Regions from separate parts of the Dryocola baronae genome, predicted to be linked through region 1. Evidence: predicted binding sites of a transcription regulator. Region 1 holds the regulator's gene; each other region holds the start of a gene.

Region 1 (4,179 bases):
GTGCCTGCCAGCTAACGGCCGCGGAACATACGCCCACCGCCTGAATAAAGCGCAGCACGAGCAGCGCGGTTGCGCTTTCGACCCACAGCATGCCGATGCAGCTTACGGCGAAAATACCTAAACCAATCAGCAGAACCGGTTTACGCCCGAAGCGATCGGACATCGGTCCCCACATCAGCTGCGCGAAGGCGAAGCCCGCCAGGAACAGGCTCAGGCTTGCGCTGACGGCGGAGGCTTCGGTGTTCAGATCCTGCTGGATAGCGGCAAAGGCTGGCAGATACATATCGGTGGCGAGGAACCCCAGCACGCTCAGCCCGGCCAACCAGATAAGAAATCCTTTTGATGGTTGCATAATTTTCTCTTGAGTTATTTGCAGGTTAATAGCGGCGAGAGTGTACGGAGTGCAAACCGGCTTGTGAAACGCTAATATTTGTAGATTGCGTTCAAAAAATTTGCAGGCAGAAATATGTGGTCAGAATATTCGCTGGAAGTCATAGACGCCGTGGCGCGTAACGGCAGTTTTAGCGGCGCGGCGCAGGAGCTGCACCGTGTCCCTTCTGCCATCAGCTATACGGTGCGGCAGCTCGAGGACTGGCTGGCCGTTCCGCTGTTTGAGCGCCGCCACAGGGACGTTGAGCTTACGCCCGCCGGGGCCTTCTTTTTAAAGGAAGGACGTTCTGTTATCAAAAAAATGATGACGACGCGGCAACAGTGCCAGCAGATCGCTAACGGATGGCGCGGGCACCTGGCTATCGCCGTCGATAATATCGTCAAGCCCGAGCGCACGCGCCAGCTGGTGCTGGATTTCTATCGCCACTTCCCTGATATCGAACTGCGCGTTTTTCAGGAGGTGTTCAACGGCGTGTGGGACGCGCTGGCCGACGGGCGGGTAGAGGTCGCGATTGGCGCAACACAGGCCATTCCGGTGGGTGGACGGTACGCGTTTCGCGATATGGGCGCGCTGAGCTGGCGCTGCGTGGTGGCAGCGGAACACCCGCTGGCGCAGCGTGAGGGCGCGCTGAGCGACGAGGAGCTGCGTTCGTGGCCTTCGCTGGTACTGGAGGATACCTCCCGCTCGTTGCCAAAACGCATCACCTGGCTGCTGGACAACCAGCATCGCGTCGTGGTGCCGGACTGGGAGTCAGGATCGGACTGCCTGAGCGCGGGGCTGTGTATCGGCATGGTGCCGTCGCATATCGCCAGACCCTGGCTTGTCAGCGGCGCGTGGCGAGAGCTGGCGCTGGAGAACCCGTTTCCGGACGCGGCCTGCTGCCTGACCTGGCGGCAAAATGACGCCTCTCCGGCACTGAGCTGGCTGCTAGATTATCTGGGGGATAGCGAGACGATGAATCAGGAGTGGTTAAGGGAGCCTGAAGCGGGACTTCAGGCTCGGACGGAGGATTAACGGCGGTAGTCGCGGAACGGCCCGTCCGCTACGGAACGGCGCTCAATCAGGCGAGGATGAACTTCAATCATCTGCGACTCTTCGCGTTTATTCACTATGCGGTCAAGCAGCATGTTGAAGGCCGTTTCGCCCAGCGTCTCTTTTGGCTGATGAATGGTGGTCAGCGCCGGGGAGAAATAGCGGGCGTTGCGCACGTTGTCATAGCCGATAATTGAGATATCCTGCGGCACGCGCAGGCCCATTTCGTCCGCTGCACAAATCGCGCCCATGGCCATAATATCGCCGCCGCAGAAGACGGCGGTAGGGCGATGGGACTGGCCGAGGATCTGCTGCATGGCGCGGTAGCCGGATTCCGGCTCGAAATCGCCCTGGACTATCCAATTTTCCGGAATGGCGATTTTCGCCTCTTCCAGCGCCTTCATAAAGCCAGCATGGCGGCCGCCGCCGGTATTACGTTCCATCTGCCCGGGAATGGCGCCGATTTCACGGTGGCCGCGTTCGATAAGATAACGCCCGGCCAAATAGCCGCCGTGGAAGGCGTTATCAACCACGGAGTCGGTGAAGTCCGCGCGCGCTTCGCCCCAGTCCATGACCACCATCGGAATATGGCGATACTCTTCAAGCATGGTCAGCAGGGTATCCGGGTATTCTGAGCACATCACCAGCAGGCCGTCGACGCGCTTTTGCGCCATCATCGACAGGTAGGCGCGCTGCTTTTCGAAGTTGTTGTGCGCGTTGCCAAGAATCAGGGTGTAGCCCTTTTCAAAGCAGCTGTTTTCCACCGCTTCAATGATTTCGGCGAAATAGGGTGCTTCGCTGGAGGTGGCAAGCAGGCCAATCGTTTTGGTGTGATTAACTTTCAGGCTGCGCGCAACGGCGCTCGGCGAATAGTGTAATTCTTTGATAGCCGCCCAGACCGCGTTGCGCGTTTCTTCCGCCACAAAACGGGTTTTGTTAATAACATGTGACACGGTTGTAGTGGAAACGTTTGCGCGTTTCGCCACGTCCTTGATTGTCGCCATTAGATGTCACTCCAGGCCATATCGTAAACTCCTGATAATTCGTCTGTTAAACGTTTGCGTTCGCTAACTCCTGGGCAACTTTTGGGCTGCGGCATGTCGGGAAGGCGACATAAAACGGGAGGAGGGCGTTGAATTGATTGTACGCAGTAAATTAGCGAGGGATTTTGGCTTATCTTTTCTCAAAGTGGAAGAGGGAAAACCAATATCATCATAAATCCAGGAGGATTTTTGCCGCTGATTGTGGGAAAATCACGCTACACACCGTTTGTAGGGTATTAAAAGGAGATTAACGATGAGCACCGATCTGAAATTTTCCGTCATCACCACGGTTATCGTTCTGAGCCTGATTGTTGCAGGTGCCTTAACCGCCGTTCTGCACTGATTTAAAGAGGCCGCGTTTGCGGCCTTAATTTTTTGTTTTTTGTCGGATGGCGCTGCGCTTATCCGACCTACGGAAGGCCGATGAACGGTGGGGCGAATAATCATTATGTCGGATGGCACTTCGTTTATTCGACCTACAGATTTGGCATTTAGTAGGGTGAATAAGCGCTAGCGCCATCCACCAAAAACCACCGACTCTTAAGCCGCCAGGTTTTTCGCTACAAATTCCCAGTTCACCAGCGCCCAGAAATGCTCAAGATAGTTAGGGCGGGCGTTGCGGTAATCGATGTAATAAGCATGTTCCCACACGTCTACCGTCAGCAGCGGCTTCGCGTCGGTTGTAAGCGGCGTGCCCGCGTTTGAGGTCGAAACGATAGCCAGGCTGTTGTCCGGGCGCTTCACAAGCCAGGTCCATCCCGCGCCGAAGTTCTTCACTGCTGCGTCGGTAAACTGCTGTTTAAATTCCGCAAAGCTGCCAAATGAAGCGTTGATGGCGTCCAGCACAACGCCCGTTGGTTCGCCGCCCGCGTTGGGTGCCAGGCAGTTCCAGTAAAACGTGTGGTTCCACACCTGCGCTGCGTTATTGAACACGCCGCCTTCAGAAGTGCGCACGATCTCTTCCAGTGATTTACCCTCAAACGCGCTGCCCTTCACCAGATTGTTCAGGTTAGTGACGTAGGTTTGATGATGTTTGCCGTAATGGTATTCCAGCGTTTCTGCGGAGATATGGGGAACCAGTGCATCTTTCGCATACGGTAATGCAGGTAATTCGAACGACATTGCAAACTCCTTATTATTTTGAACACAGCTAAATAACCACATTTAGTGTGGCTTTAGGGTAACAAATTGAAAGGATAAGCAAAAGGAGAAGAAACCCTGCCCGTTGAAGGGCAGGGGGAGGGATTAACGAATGGTTTTTGGCGTCATGACGCGTTTCGCGCCGACATAGTGGCGCTGCCAGTAGTCTTCGCTAAGCGAGGTAATCTGGATGTCGCGACCGCTGCGCGGGGACTGGATGAACTTGCCGTTGCCGACGTAAACGCCAACGTGATCGGCTGTGCCGCGCCCCTGGGTGCGGAAGAAGACCAGATCGCCGCTTTCCAGTTCGCCACGGTTAACCGATGCGGCATCGCGCAGGTGGTACATTTCATTGGCGGTGCGCGGAATGCGGAACTTAACCAGGTCTTTATACGCGTAATAAACCAGACCGCTGCAGTCGAACCCGGTGCGAGGCGAGGTGCCACCCCAGCGGTACGGTTTGCCTATCTGGCCCATCAGTTTGTTCATCGCCGTTTTCTGCGCTTTCTGCACGCGGACCTTGTGGGCCTGGGCAATCGTCAGATTTTTATCGCCTTTCACCGTCACGCATTT
Region 2 (4,179 bases), 1.0 Mb from region 1:
ATAACGGCATACGGCGCGCGCTCGCGGCGGCACAGCTCGTCGAACAGAGCTACCTGCTCCGGGGCCACCGCCAGCACGTAGCGTTCCTGAGATTCGTTACACCAGACTTCCAGCGGGCTCATGCCCGGCTCGTCGTTGAGGATGTCGCGCAGTTCAAAACGCCCGCCGCGCCCGCCGTCGCTCACCAGCTCCGGCATGGCGTTGGACAGGCCGCCCGCGCCAACGTCGTGAATAAACAGAATCGGGTTGTCTTCGCCCATCTGCCAGCAGCGGTCGATGACCTCCTGACAACGGCGCTCCATTTCCGGGTTGTCGCGCTGGACGGAGGCAAAATCCAGATCCGCGTCAGACTGCCCGGAAGCCATAGAGGACGCCGCGCCGCCGCCCAGGCCGATGTTCATCGACGGGCCGCCCAGCACGATAAGCTTCGCGCCCGGCGGGATTTCGCCTTTCTGTACGTGGTCGGCACGGATGTTACCGATGCCGCCCGCCAGCATAATTGGCTTGTGGTAGCCGCGCAGCTCAACGCCGTTGTGGCTGTTAACCTGCTCTTCATAGGTGCGGAAATAGCCGGTCAGCGCCGGGCGACCAAATTCGTTGTTAAACGCGGCGCCGCCGAGCGGGCCTTCGGTCATGATGTCCAGCGCGGTGACGATGCGGTCCGGCTTGCCAAAATCTTCTTCCCACGGCTGTTCAAAACCCGGAATACGCAGGTTGGAAACCGAGAAGCCGACGAGGCCCGCTTTTGGCTTCGCGCCGCGCCCGGTTGCGCCTTCGTCACGGATTTCGCCACCGGAGCCGGTAGCCGCACCCGGCCAAGGAGAGATCGCGGTTGGGTGGTTGTGGGTTTCGACCTTCATCAGGATATGCGCATCTTCCTGATGGAAATCGTAGCGGCCCGCTTCGCGATCGGCGAAGAAGCGCCCGACCTGCGAGCCTTCCATCACCGCGGCGTTGTCTTTATAGGCAGACAGCACGTGGTCAGGCGTTTGCTCGAAGGTGTTTTTGATCATTTTGAACAGCGACTTCGGGGCTCGTTCGCCGTCAATCACCCAGTCGGCGTTGAAGATTTTATGGCGGCAATGCTCAGAGTTGGCCTGCGCGAACATATAGAGTTCGATGTCGTTCGGGTTGCGGCCAAGCTTCGTGAATGCTTCTTGCAAGTAGTCGATTTCGTCTTCCGCCAGCGCCAGGCCGAGGCGAACGTTTGCCTCCACCAGCGCCGAGCGCCCCAGGCCCAGCAGGTCAACGCTCTGTACCGGAGCGGGTTCGTGATGGGAGAACAGCTTTTCCCCGTCGTTCAGGGAGCCGAACACGCTCTCCATCATGCGATCGTGCAGCAGGGCGTTTACATCCTGCCACTGCGCGTCCGTAAGCGTTGGCGCGCTGACGTAATAAGCAACGCCGCGCTCAAGGCGTTTTACTTTGGCAAGGTCGCAGTTGTGGGCGATATCTGTGGCTTTAGAGGACCAGGGTGAGATGGTGCCGGGACGCGGCGTGACCAGAATCAGGTGGCCGGTCGGGGCGTGGTCAGCAAGGGTTGGGCCATATTTTAGCAACCGTTGCAGTCGTGCGTGCTCATCGTCGTTTAGCGGTGCGTCAAGGTCGGCAAAGTGAACATACTCGGCGTAAATGTCGCTCACCGGCAGGTGGGCGTCTTTAAAACGAGCCAGCAGTTTGTTAATACGAAATGCCGACAGAGCGGGCGAACCACGCAGAATTTCCATCATCAAAGATCTCTCGTCTTCGAAGCGCCAGCGGACGCTTCAGTGGGCGCAAGGGGAAAACGGGCGTCATTATAGAGAATACCGCGTCGTGACGAAACCGTTTGCGTAGAAATAAACGCATTAGTTTTTGCGGGTCAAAAAACGTGCGAAACATCCGAATAAGTTGCGCGCTGGCGTTTTGTTACGCAAAATGCGCCTCATCTTGTGACTGGATCGCCTCTATAAATGACTGTTGTTAGCTAAGATTTCACGCACCGCAGACCATTAACCATTTGAAAAGAGTAAAGATTAATTATCTGCTTATCGGTGCCGTAACCCTGTTGCTGGCAGTGGCGCTTTGGCCCTCCATTCCCTGGTTCGGAAAAGCCGAAAATCGTATCGCCGCCATTCAAGCGCGGGGTGTTCTGCGCGTCAGTACTATTGCCTCACCGCTGACCTACAGCGTGGTAAACGGCAAAGCCTCAGGCCTTGATTACGAAGTCGCCCAGCAGTTCGCCGACTACCTCGGCGTGAAGCTGGAAGTGACCGTGCGCCCGAATATCGACGCGCTGTTTGACGATCTGGACCGCAACGCCGCCGATTTGCTGGCCGCGGGCCTGGTCTATAACAATGAGCGTAGCCAGCATTATCAGGCAGGTCCAACCTACTATTCCGTGTCGCAGCAGATGGTTTACCGCGTGGGCAGCCCGCGCCCAAAGACGCTGGGAGGTGTAAAAGAGAATCAGCTTGTTCTTTCACCCGGAATGGCGGTGTTAAGCGACCTGCAGGCGCTGAAAGAGACAAAGTTCCCCGACCTTTCCTGGGAAATCGACAGCAGGCGCACCAGCAACCAGCTTTTACAGCAGGTGGTTGACGGCACCATCGCCTTTACCATTTCCGACTCCATTGCCATTAGCATTTTCCAGCGCGTTCATCCTCAGCTCGCTGTGGCGCTGGACGTCACCGACGAGCAGCCCGTTACGTGGTTTAGCCTGCGGGACGGCGATGACAGCCTGTCGGCCGCCCTGCTTGATTTCTACAACAAGCTGAGCGGTGACGGCATTCTGGCGCGACTGGAAGAGAAGTATCTTGGCCACGTGGGCGATTTCGATTACGTCGATACCCGCACCTTCCTGAACGCGGTGGATAACGTGCTGCCGGATCTGCAGCCGCTGTTTGAGAAATACGCCACGGATATCGACTGGCGACTGCTTGCCGCTATCTCGTATCAGGAGTCTCACTGGGATAATCAGGCCACCTCCCCTACCGGCGTGCGCGGGCTGATGATGCTGACCAAAAATACCGCCCAAAGCCTGGGCCTGACCGACCGGCTTGATGCCGAGCAGAGCATCAGCGGCGGCAGTCGTTACCTAAAAGACATGATGAGTAAAGTCCCGGAGACGGTACCGGAAGATGAGCGGATCTGGTTTGCCCTCGCGGCCTACAACATGGGCTACGCCCATATGCTGGATGCGCGTCAGCTGACCGCCAAACTGAAGGGGAATCCGGATAGCTGGGCGGAAGTGAAAATGCGCCTGCCGCTGTTAAGCCAGAAGCCTTATTACAGCAAAACCACCTACGGCTATGCGCGCGGCCACGAGGCCTACGCCTACGTTGAGAATATCCGCAAGTATCAGCTGAGTCTGGAAGGGTATCTCGAGGAGAAAGAGAAGCAGGCGGCGCAGGAGGCCAAATTTGCCGAAGGCTATCCGGCTGTGACCCCGGTCGAGCTGGCTACTCCGGCTTACGGGCCATTTCCTTTAGGGCCTTTTTCTCCAGACGGCGGGCACGAAAGAAATCACTCAGCATTGCCGAGCAATCTGCTGCCAATACCCCCTCGGTAACGCCAACCTGGTGATTCATGCCCGGATGGCCGAGCACGTCCATTAGCGAACCAATGGCGCCGGTTTTCGCATCGCGCGCGCCGAAAACCAGCGAGCCAATGCGGCTATGCACCATCGCCCCGGCGCACATAACGCAGGGTTCAAGCGTGACATAAAGAGTGGAGTCCAGCAGGCGGTAGTTTTGCAGGACGAGGCCGCCCTGGCGCAGCGCCATGATTTCCGCATGGGCCGTGGGATCGTGACGGCCTATCGGACGGTTCCAGCCCTCGCCAATCACTTTGTTATCATGCACCAGCACCGCACCAACCGGAACTTCCCCTTCATCCCAGGCACGCTTTGCCAGGCGTAGCGCGTGGCGCATCCAGTATTCATGGGTAAATTCGCTTTCTGACACGGTCAACTCCTGGGGGTATAAGACGCGGCGCATTATACACACCGCTTATCAGATACGAAATGCTACTCAAGCTGCTGAAGCTGCCCCTGCGGCGTAACGCGCCAGCGGTGCTGGCAGAAGTAGAGCAGCGGGTTGTCCTGGTTGCTGTCGCTGTAGCCGCTGTAGAGCTGGAGCGGAGTGCCGATCTGCTGCTCGAGCTGCGCGACTTTTTCGTGACCGAGGCAGCGCATCGTCA
Region 3 (4,179 bases), 800 kb from region 1:
TACCGATTCTGCCAAAACCGTTAATGCCTACTTTGACCATGATTTACTCCTTGGTTAGGTGTCTAACCTCAGAGTAATGGCAATGGATGATGGCGCAAATGACAATAAAGAATCAATTTACGCCATATTGCGCGCGGAGAAACGTTCGCGATAGTCCGAAGGGGTGAGCTGGAGATTGCGCTCGAACACGCGGCGCAGGTTAAGCCCGTTGCCAAAGCCGGTTGCCAGCGCTATCTGCTCAAGCCTGTCAGAGCTTTGCTCAAGGTGCTGACGGGCGGCGTTGAGGCGAACCTCCTCAACGTATCGCGCCGGGCTGGTGCCCGTTTCGCGGGTGAAAACTCGCGTAAAGTTACGCGGGCTCATGGCGACGCGTTCGGCCAGCGCTTCTACAGAAAGGTCGCCCGACAGGTTTTCCAGTATCCAGGCCTGCAGGTCGCGAATAGGGCCGGGGGTATTCGCCTGGGTCAGCAGGAAGCGGCTGAACTGCGACTGCCCGCCGGGCCTGCGCAGAAACATCACCAGATCCTGCGCCACCTCGCGGGCGACGGTAAATCCGTGGTCGTCCTCCACCAGCGCGAGCGTGAGATCGAACCCGGAGCTGACGCCCGCCGATGTCCAGATGTCACCATCCTGGATGTAGATTGGGCCTTTCTCGACGATGACCTCAGGAAACCTTTCGTGCATTTCGTCAAGCATTCGCCAGTGGGTGGTCGCCCGCCGCCCGTCAAGCAGCCCCGCTTCGGCAAGCAGCAGCGCGCCGCCGCAGACGGAGACGATTCGCCCGATGTTCGGCGCGGCCTTGCGCATCCACGCCACCACCGCATCCGCCTCTTCCCTGTTATTCCCTCTACCGGTAATCATGACGGTATCACGCGGCAGGTTCGGGTCCAGCTCTTCCAGCCGGAAATCCGCCAGAAGGTTTAAGCCAGAGCGGCCGTGTACCACGCGGTGCCGCTGGGTGGTGGCGATGGTCACCTGGTAAGGTTGAACAGGAGAATCCTTCCCGCTCAGGCTATTAGCCTGCATGAGGATATCGGCAATGCCCGTAGGCTCGAACAGCATGCCCCCGTCAGGGACAATAATCAGAAATGTGTGCATGTCCTTAAAATACAAAATGGACAAAATAAGTCAAGACCGTACATTTTACGGCCAGCGGCGATTTCATCCTTTTCCTGTAGCACGGCTTGCGCTGGTGCATCATGCTGCAATGTGTCAGGATTTGACGCCAAACCAGGATGTTGAGGAACTCAATGAAGAAGATCATTTTTGCCGCCGTATTAGTGCTTACCGGTCTGGTAGTAGGCTGCAATCAACTTACACAGTACACGGTGAGCGAACAGGAAATTAACCAGGCGCTGGCCAAACGTAACAACTTCTCGAAGGATATTGGGCTGCCTGGCGTGGCCGATGCGCACATTGTGCTGACTAATCTCGCTTCCGCCATTGGCCGTGAAGAACCCAATAAGATCACGCTTACCGGCGACGCGAAGCTGGATATGACCTCGCTGTTCGGCAGCCAGAAAGCCAACATCAAGCTGAAACTCAAGGCGCAGCCGGCCTTCAATAAAGAGAAAGGCGCCATTTATCTGCAGGAGATGGAAGTGGTCGACGCCACCGTCGAGCCGGAAAAAATGCAGGGCGTTTTGCAGACCATCATTCCCTACCTGAATCAGTCGCTGCGCAGCTACTTTAACCAGCAGCCGGCCTATATCCTGAGCGAAGACAAAAGCTCCGGCGAAGCGATGGCGAAGAAATACGCCAAGGGCATTGAAGTTAAGCCCGGCGAAATCATTATTCCCTTCATCAATTAAAGCCGCTTAACGGGGCAAACTCCCCTGCCCCGTTAGGCCTGCGTAGCAAAACCTGCAACAAAGTCGTGCAAACGAAAACGATTACGCCTATCCTTAGTGCCCGGCATAAAACCAGCCAAACGTTGACTGATTTTCCCTTCTAGCCGGAGCACGCAGATGACCGTATTACCTCAGGTATTAAAAATTCGCCGCCCAGACGACTGGCATATCCATCTACGCGATGGAGAGATGCTGAAAACCGTGGTGCCGGTCACCTCTGAAATCTACGGTCGCGCGATTGTCATGCCTAACCTGGTGCCGCCAATTACCACCGTCGAAGCCGCCGTTAGCTATCGCCAGCGCATTCTCGATGCCGTGCCTCAGGGCCACAAATTCGAGCCGCTGATGACCTGCTACCTGACCGATTCCCTTGATCCGAACGAGGTTGAGCGCGGCTTTAACGAAGGCGTGTTTACCGCCGCCAAGCTTTACCCGGCGAATGCCACCACCAACTCAAGCCATGGCGTCACCAGCACGGCGGCGATTATGCCCGTGCTTGAGCGGATGCAGAAAATCGGCATGCCTTTGCTTATTCACGGCGAAGTGACCTCGGCAGAAATCGATATCTTCGACCGCGAAGCGCGCTTCATCGAAACGGTGATGGAGCCGCTGCGCCAGCAGCTGCCGGGCCTGAAAGTCGTGTTCGAGCACATCACCACGAAAGACGCCGCGCAGTACGTTCAGGAGGGCAACTCGCTGCTGGGCGCAACCATTACGCCTCAGCACCTGATGTTTAACCGCAACCACATGCTGGTTGGCGGCGTGCGCCCGCACCTCTACTGCCTGCCGATTTTAAAGCGCAGCACCCACCAGGAGGCGTTACGCGCCCTTGTGGCAAGCGGCTGTGACCGCGTGTTCCTGGGGACGGATTCCGCGCCTCATGCACGCCATCGTAAAGAGGCAAGCTGCGGCTGTGCGGGCTGCTTTAACGCGCCATCGGCGCTCGGTGCCTATGCCACGGTCTTTGAAGAGCTTAACGCGCTCGAACACTTCGAAGCCTTCACCTCGCTTAACGGCCCGCGCTTCTACGGCCTGCCGGTAAACGAAGAAACTATCGAACTGGTGCGTGAGCCCGTGCTGATCCCCGAAACCTACGCCACCAGCGACGATACTATCGTGCCCTTCCTCGCCGGGGAGCAGGTCGCCTGGTCGGTAAGAACGTAAGTTTTTTAACGCCCCCTGTTGCAGGATGCAAGTTTAACCTGTATAAATATCCAGTATATTGTACAGGGGGCTGTTATGCGTATTGAAGTCACTATTGCCAAGACCACGCAGTTACCACCCGGAGCCGTTGACGCTCTGGCGCAAGAATTAACTCGCCGTATCACCCAGCATTTTCCAGAAACCAGCAATCACGTGCAGGTTCGCTATGCCGCGGGCAACAACCTGTCGGTTTTGGGCGGCGCGAAAGAAGATAAAGACCGCATCAGCGAAATCCTCCAGGAAACCTGGGAAAGCGCAGACGACTGGTTTTCCGCAGATTAAATAAAAATTATCCCTCGTAGTTCTTTTTATGCCGGGTGTCGCCACCCGGTTTTTTTTCGCCTGTCGCCTCGTTCATAAATTATTTCGGGTAAAGTTCTGATTGCACTCTCAACTGCCGGGAAACATCCGAACAACCTGCCGCTTTATTGTTCAATTTAATCCACTAATATAAAAAAATTGTTGCAGGGTATTTATTTCTCCCGCTAATTAGCTTAATTATTGATATACTTAACTGGCTTCACATTGACAAGCATTAAACCTCGCTAGCCGTTGTCTTAAACACACGAATAAAAGGGGTTATGATGGAAAAAAATAGTGATGTAATCCAGACCCATCCCCTTGTCGGATGGGACATCAGCACCGTAGACAGCTACGACGCGCTGATGCTGCGCCTGCACTACCTGACATCTGATAAGCATAAGCAGGACGAGACTGAAATCGGCCAGACATTGTGGCTAACCACGGATGTTGCCCGGCAATTTATATCCATCTTAGAAGCCGGCATTGCAAAGATTGAATCCAGTGAATACCAGGTAAACGATCATCGTAAGCATTGATTAACGATGCTGCAGAAAAATCCTAAGGCACCCTCGAGGTGCCTTTTTTAATTTTTACGCCCCCTTTAATTGCCTGCTCCATGAGAATTAATTACCCTGCTAGGGATATTTCCGCGACAAGAGAAAAGCGACATGGATTATGATCTTATCATCGTAGGCAGCGGTTCCGTGGGCGCTGCGGCCGGCTGCTATGCCACCCACTCGGGCCTGAAAGTCTTAATGATTGACGCAGCCCACCCGCCGCACCAGCAGGGCAGCCACCACGGCAATACTCGCCTGATGCGCCA

What was found. Region 1 encodes PurR, which represses purine synthesis genes. Its sites were predicted from a motif close to CANGCAAACGTTTGCNTG; they were not measured.
Region 2: a site for PurR is predicted at 1,818-1,835, ahead of purL (phosphoribosylformylglycinamidine synthase). Genes of this name have one in related genera too.
Region 3: a site for PurR is predicted at 1,882-1,899, ahead of pyrC (dihydroorotase). Genes of this name have one in related genera too.

What each region holds. Positions count from the first base shown of each region.
Region 1 covers NZ_JBINNY010000001.1:2,273,313-2,277,491, forward strand. Annotated here, with positions in the region: gene punC (purine nucleoside transporter PunC) at 1-352, opposite strand, end outside; gene punR (DNA-binding transcriptional activator PunR) at 467-1,405, shown strand; gene purR (HTH-type transcriptional repressor PurR) at 1,402-2,427, opposite strand; gene cydH (cytochrome bd-I oxidase subunit CydH) at 2,720-2,809, shown strand; gene sodB (superoxide dismutase [Fe]) at 3,007-3,588, opposite strand; gene ACSPHG_RS10735 (C40 family peptidase) at 3,712-4,179, opposite strand, start outside.
Region 2 covers NZ_JBINNY010000001.1:1,239,031-1,243,209, reverse strand. Annotated here, with positions in the region: gene purL (phosphoribosylformylglycinamidine synthase) at 1-1,730, opposite strand, end outside; gene mltF (membrane-bound lytic murein transglycosylase MltF) at 2,000-3,550, shown strand; gene tadA (tRNA adenosine(34) deaminase TadA) at 3,441-3,977, opposite strand; gene yfhb (phosphatidylglycerophosphatase C) at 4,007-4,179, opposite strand, start outside.
Region 3 covers NZ_JBINNY010000001.1:3,073,460-3,077,638, forward strand. Annotated here, with positions in the region: gene gap (type I glyceraldehyde-3-phosphate dehydrogenase) at 1-40, opposite strand, end outside; gene ACSPHG_RS14705 (GlxA family transcriptional regulator) at 118-1,098, opposite strand; gene ACSPHG_RS14710 (lipoprotein) at 1,251-1,811, shown strand; gene pyrC (dihydroorotase) at 1,968-3,014, shown strand; gene dinI (DNA damage-inducible protein I) at 3,090-3,335, shown strand; gene bssS (biofilm formation regulator BssS) at 3,638-3,892, shown strand; gene solA (N-methyl-L-tryptophan oxidase) at 4,025-4,179, shown strand, end outside.